Regions from separate parts of the Candidatus Njordibacter sp. Uisw_039 genome, predicted to be linked through region 2. Evidence: predicted binding sites of a transcription regulator. Region 2 holds the regulator's gene; the other holds the start of a gene.
What was found. The regulator FliA, encoded in region 2, starts transcription of late flagellar genes. The targets are predictions, from matches to a motif close to CTAAAGTTTNNNNNNNNNNNGCCGNTAA.
Positions count from the first base shown of each region.

Region 1: a site for FliA is predicted at 2,147-2,174, ahead of topA (type I DNA topoisomerase). Genes of this name have one in related genera too.

Region 1 is NZ_CP159831.1:1,781,007-1,784,431, reverse strand. It holds gene fadB (fatty acid oxidation complex subunit alpha FadB) at 1-790, shown strand, start outside; gene fadA (acetyl-CoA C-acyltransferase FadA) at 805-1,980, shown strand; gene topA (type I DNA topoisomerase) at 2,200-3,425, shown strand, end outside.
Region 2 is NZ_CP159831.1:784,850-788,274, reverse strand. It holds gene mgtE (magnesium transporter) at 1-350, shown strand, start outside; gene yjgA (ribosome biogenesis factor YjgA) at 361-906, shown strand; gene ABXT70_RS03760 (RNA polymerase sigma factor FliA) at 912-1,610, opposite strand; gene ABXT70_RS03755 (MinD/ParA family protein) at 1,637-2,452, opposite strand; gene flhF (flagellar biosynthesis protein FlhF) at 2,454-3,425, opposite strand, start outside.

The DNA of each region.
Region 1 (3,425 bases), 1.0 Mb from region 2:
GCCCTTGGTTGAAGTGATCCGTGGCAGTCAAACCACTGATGAAACCATTGCTACAACAGTGGCTTACGCCAATGCTATGGGCAAAAAACCTATTGTTGTGAAAGACTGTCCAGGTTTTTTTGTAAACCGTGTATTGTTCCCTTATTTTGGTGGCTTTGGTATCTTGTTAGAGCAGGGCATCGATTTTATCCGCGTTGATAAGTTGATGGAGCGTTTTGGCTGGCCTATGGGCCCAGCCTATTTACTTGATGTGGTGGGTATTGATACGGCTCACCATGCCCAAGCTGTCATGGCAGAAGGTTTTCCAGAGCGTATGGCGGGGCAAGGTGAGGCTGCGATCGATTTAATGTTCAAAGAGCAGCGTTTTGGCCAAAAAAACAAGCTTGGTTTTTACGCTTATGAAAAAGACAAAAAAGGTCGTTTACAAAAACAAGTAGATAAATCCTTGGTCGAAAAACTTGCTGGTTTATGTGCTAATCCGGTGGAGCTAATTGACGAAAAAATCATTGATCATTTGATGATTCCATTATGTCTAGAAGTAGCCCGTTGTCTAGAAGAGGGTATTGTGGCCACTCCTGCTGAAGCAGATTTGGCTCTAGTTTATGGTATTGGCTTTCCTCCATTCTTGGGTGGTGCGCTAAAGTACATGGACACCATTGGGTTACAAGCCTTTTGTGATAAGGCTGATGCCATGGCTGCAGTAAGTCCACTGTATTTAGTACCCACACAAATGCGTGAAATGGCTGCCCAAGGTGAAACATTTTATGGCAAGCTACAACCTGCTCATTAAATTCGGAGAGAAACATGCAATTACAAGCCAATGATATTGTTGTGGTAGATGGTGCGCGTTCTGCTATGGGCCGCTGCAAAGGTGGTGCATTTAGAAATGTACGTGCGGAGAACTTATCTGCCGCAGTGATTGACGGTCTTTTTGCCCGCAACCCAGAGCTTAACCCTGCTCACGTAGAAGACGTGATCTGGGGTTGTGTAAACCAAACCTTAGAGCAAGGCTTTAACGTCGCCCGTAACGCCGCTTTATTAAGTGTTATTCCTCATACTGTAGCCGCTCAAACTGTGAACCGTTTGTGTGGTTCTTCTATGGCCGCGTTACATACAGCAGCGCAAGCTATTGCCACAGACAATGGAGATTTCTTTGTTGTGGGGGGTGTAGAACACATGGGCCATGTGGCTATGAACCACGGTGTTGATATTAACCCTGCCGGCAGTAAACATGCAGCAAAAGCTGCAATGATGATGGGCTTGACGGCTGAATTATTAGGTAAAATGCATGGCATTAGCCGCGAGATGCAAGATGAGTTTGCGGTACGTTCACATCGCCTAGCCCATGAAGCTGCAGAAAATGGTGACTTCGACCGTGAAATTATTGCAATTGAAGGTCACGATGCTGAAGGTCGGCTTATTAAAGTAGATCGTGACGAAGTTATTCGTGCGGATACAAACCTCGAGTCTTTATCAAAGTTACGCCCTGTGTTTGACCCTAAGAACGGTACCGTTACTGCAGCTACGTCTTCAGCCCTTTCGGATGGTGCTTCGGCCATGTTGTTAATGTCTGGTGCCAAAGCTTTGGAGCTAGGTCTTAAGCCTTTAGCTCGTATTAAATCGATGGCTGTGGCAGGGTGTGACCCTTCAATTATGGGGTATGGCCCAGTGCCAGCCACTAAAAAAGCCCTAAAACGTGCAGGTTTAACCATTGAAGATATTGAGGTGATAGAGCTTAACGAAGCCTTCGCAGCTCAAGCATTACCGGTATTAAAAGACCTTAAGCTGATCGACAAAGTTGAAGAAAAAGTCAACTTGCACGGTGGTGCTATTGCGCTGGGCCACCCTTTAGGTTGTTCTGGTACACGAATTGCTGTGAGCTGCTTAACGCGTATGCAAAAACAGGATTCGCAGTTTGGTTTAGCCACTATGTGTATTGGTATGGGCCAAGGTATTGCGACGGTATTTGAACGTTTGTAAACATTAGTTCCACAAACCCCAATAAATTCAAAAGGCTGGTTATCTAGCCTTTTGTGATTTTGTTATGTGATATTGCTTGCTTTTTGCACCAAAAAATGGAATTTTAAAGAATAGCCCCCTCAACAAAGGCTTGACCTTCTCAGATATGTGCCTAAACTTAGGCGCCTTAAAGCTGCCGCGATGGATGCGGTGAATACGTACTTATTGGAATAAAACTGCATGGGTAAGTCCCTCGTTATTGTCGAATCACCAGCCAAAGCTAAAACTATCAATAAATACCTGGGTTCAGATTTTATTGTAAAGTCGAGTGTTGGCCATATACGGGATTTGCCAACTAGTTCTCCTCCAGGCAGTGCAGACCCTAAAGCGCGCGCCGCTGAGGCTGCCAAGGTTCGTAATATGGACCCTGATGATAAGGTCATTTACAAGCAAGCCAGATCCCGCAAACAGCTCGTTAGGCGCATGGGTATCGATCCGGAAAACGATTGGCGGGCCGATTACCAGATACTCCCTGGTAAAGAAAAAGTAGTAGAAGAATTACGTCGTCTTGCCAAAGACGCTGACATTATTTACCTTGCGACGGATTTGGATAGAGAAGGAGAAGCCATTGCATGGCACCTTCGTGAAGCTATTGGTGGAGATCAAAGCCGCTATCAGCGGGTAGTATTTAACGAAATCACTAAAACGGCGATCCAGGCCGCCTTTGCTGATCCTGGCGAATTAGACATGGATCACGTCAACGCCCAACAAGCACGACGATTTTTAGATCGAGTTGTGGGCTTTATGGTGTCGCCTCTACTGTGGGCAAAACTTGCCCGTGGATTATCAGCCGGTCGGGTTCAATCTGTTGCTGTGAAGTTGGTAGTAGAACGAGAGCGCATAATTCGTGCCTTTGTGCCCGACGAATATTGGGAGCTAAAAGCGGATGTTACCAATAACGAAAACAAACCTCTGTTATTGCAAGTTCATAAACAACAAGGTGACGAGTACAAACCTGTTAACCAACAACAAAGTGAAGCCGCCGTTACTTTGTTGGAAAAACAAAAATTTATAGTACAGCAGCGCCAGGATAAACCGACTTCGAGCAAACCATCGGCGCCTTACATTACTTCCACACTGCAACAAGCGGCGAGCACGCGCTTAGGTTTTGGTGTGAAAAAGACCATGATGTTGGCTCAGCGACTTTATGAAGCGGGTTATATTACATACATGCGCACGGACTCGACTAGCTTGGGTAAAGAAGCGGTAGGTAATTGTCGTGATTATATCGAAAAAAGTTTCGGTAAAGAGTATTTACCAGCTGCCCCAATAGGGTATTCAAGTAAAGGTGGTGCGCAGGAGGCTCACGAGGCTATACGGCCGTCTGTGGTGGCGCTGAAGTCAACTCAGCTGACTGGCATGGAGCGTGATTCGGAACGTCTGTATGAGCTTATTTGGCGTCAATT
Region 2 (3,425 bases):
CATTGACCCTAGTGATCCGTGGCCAAGCTCTAGGCCACGTCGAGCGCAGTAACATTGGTTACTTACTGAACCGAGAGATTATAGTCGGCACCATCAACGGCTTGCTCTGGGCAACCGTAGTAGCCAGCATTGCTAGCTGGTGGTTCTCTGACTTAACCATTGGCTTTATCATCGCCATTGCAATGGTCATCAATTTAATTGTGGCTGCTATTTGCGGCACTTCTCTACCCGTTATCCTTAAAGCAATGAATATAGACCCTGCTTTAGCTGGAGGCGTTATTTTAACCACCATCACTGATGTGGTCGGATTTTGTGCCTTTTTAGGCCTCGCCACATTATTTTACGCGTAAGGAATTTAATATGGGCAAAGTTAAGGCCCGCAAGGCCGCAGCAGAATTAGAAGCGCTGCAACAAAATCTGCCTGCTGAAGAGGAACTTAGCCGTACCCAAATTAAGCGCGCTATGGAAGCTCTGCAAGACTTAGGTGGCAAATTAGTGGATCTAAAGCCATCCGAGTTAGCCCGCATTCCCATGAGTGACACTCTTAAAACTGCCATTGATGAATCACGCCGTATTGTCCAAAATGAGGCCAAGCGTAGGCATTTGCAGTACATTGGTAAGGTCATGCGCGATGAAGATTCAGAAGCCATTGCTAAAGCCTTGGCTGTGCACGACTCAGGCTCCGATGAACACCGTCGTGTTTTCCATCAGATAGAAACCTGGCGCGATGGCTTAATCGCCAATAATCCAAACACCATCAATGAAATCATACAGTTACATGAGAAAGCTGATCGCCAACACATCACTCACTTAGTGAAGCAGGCACAAAGCATGAATCAGGAAGCTAAAGCGAAGTCCGCGGCCAAGAAGTTATTTAAGTACTTGCGTATATTGGCAGACATTTAGCCACTCTAAATCCAGTCTACCAGCTTTTGACGTAGCTTCTTAACGGAACCACTTTGAATTTGGCTGATACGAGATTCTGACACTTCCAGTACCGCAGCAATCTCTTTTAAATTGAGTTCTTCATCATAATACAGGGCAAAGATCAGCTGTTCACGCTCCGGCAGTTCGCCAATGGCAGTTGCCAAGGCTTTCTGAAACGCCGCTTCGTCCACTTCTTTAGTAGGCATCAAACCTGACAATGGAGGCTCCACGCCCTCAGGCTGATCTTCTATCTGCACCGTTTGATAGTTATAGTTGCGGCCTTTTTGTTGCTGCAAATCTTCTAAATCCATACCCATGGCGTGCGCCAGTTCCGTATCTTTAACCGTGCGCCCCATCTCTTGCTCTAATGCAGCAGTGGCTTGGTTAATCTCACGGATACTGGTCATCACCGAACGGGGCAAGGTGCTGAAGCGGCGCACCTCATCTAACATGGCGCCACGCACTCTCAGCTTGGCAAAGGTGGTGAATTGTGCGCCCTTAGTTGCGTCGAAGTTGTTTAGGGCTTCTAGCAATCCCAACATACCCACTTGAATAAGGTCATCTATATCCACACTGGCAGGCAGACGCGCGCTCAGATGCAACGCCACTTTTTTTACCAGCGGCATGTGCAGCACCAAGGGGTCTGTTGCAGAACCGGGTGCATGGGATTGATATAGTGACATATTGTGCATCAAGGCATTATTTCCAATTAAGCTTTATGTTGCAACAGCCTTTCGACAAAAAATTCTACTTGCCCACTCAAACCAGTAGGGGGTTGCCAACGTTCTACCACAGCGGCCATGCGTGCGTATGCACGAGATGAGTTCGCCATAGGTGCTATCTCAACAACCGCTTTTTGTTGTTTATTTGCTAGCCGCAGCTGCTCATCACGTGGTGAGGTACCCAAATACAACATATGGGCGCCTAAGTAATGATCAACCACCCGTTCAATTTTAGCATATAAGGCTCGACCTTCTTTCTCGTTCTTCACCATGCTAGCTATAAAGTGGAAACGAGTCGCACCGTAGCGCTGATTCATGACTTTAATAAGCGCATAAGCATCAGTGATTGATGAGGGCTCATCACAAGCAATCACAACCACTTGATGGGCCGCGTTTAAAAAAGCCAATACGTTGTCAGAAATGCCTGCTGCTGTATCAACAATAAGGTAGTCTAATTCTCCATTGTATTCACTGAAAGCTTGAATTAGGTGTTGTAGTTGCTCATTTTGTAAACTGGCCATTTCATAAATACCCGATGCTGCGGGCACTACTTGTATGCCAAAAGGGCCATTTTGAACAATTTCACTTAAAGTTTTTTCACCGCTCATCACATGAGCCATGTTAAATGGACACTGAATGCCCAAGTTAACATCAATATTTGCCAAACCTAAATCTGCGTCCATCAACATGACCTTGCGGCCCTGTTTAGCTAAACTGGCGGCAATATTAATGGAGGTATTGGTTTTACCAACACCTCCTTTACCGCTAGTTATAGCAATGACTTGTACACTGTTTGAACTCATACTAGTGGCTCCTGTAGGACGCTAGCCCCATGGCAGCAGACGGTGTGTCTTGTATGCTGCCAAAATTCGAACTCATAGTGGATATGGTTTTTTTTGTGGCCCTGTCACCAGACCCTAAAGGTTTCCCTGGTGTAGCGTGTAACAATTTTGACAAGGCCTCAATACTACCATGTTCCTCTGCTAACTCAGCTTCTACAGCATGGGCAACCAACTGTTGTGAACTAGGATAACCCAAGTCCAGAGGAATGCGCTGACCATCAGTAATCATTGCTAACGGTTGTTTTGACTCAATGAGCGCTGCCAACAGGCCACCTAAAGGTAAACACTCGTCCAGTTTAGTTGCAACAACGCCTTTAACTTGACCCAAATAGTGCTTCATTAGATAACGCAATGAATGGGATTGGCTATTAGCCGCCAATGTAAGGTATATATTTATTTGCTGAGGCACACCCAGCAGCCCATCAACTAAGCTCTGAATATGTGGGTCAAAGGGGTTACCTCCTGAGGTATCCACCAATACGTATTCTTTATGGGCTATTTGATTTAAAGTTGTAGTTAACTCAGTAAAACCGGCCACATGATGCACGTCTATACCCAACATGGTACCGAATACTCGCAATTGATCTCGAGCTCCAATACGTTGTTGATCCATGGAAATAAGTGCTACCTTATGCTTACCGTGCTTCATGGCTAATTGTGCGCCGAGCTTGCCAATAGCAGTCGTTTTACCCACACCTGTAGGGCCTACTAGGGCATAAATGCCGGCCTCATGCACGACACCTTCAGAACTAGTCGTTAAATTATCTTGCAGCCATTGCTGTGCATGGTCCCATAACTGATCCCCATCGTCACAAGCAGGTAGTTGGGCTAACAAAGGGTCAATTAGGCGTTTTTCAAAACCCATACGTTCGAGCCTTTGAGCTACCTTAATCGCAGCAGCACTTATGAAACTCTCATTCTGGCTTAGACTCTG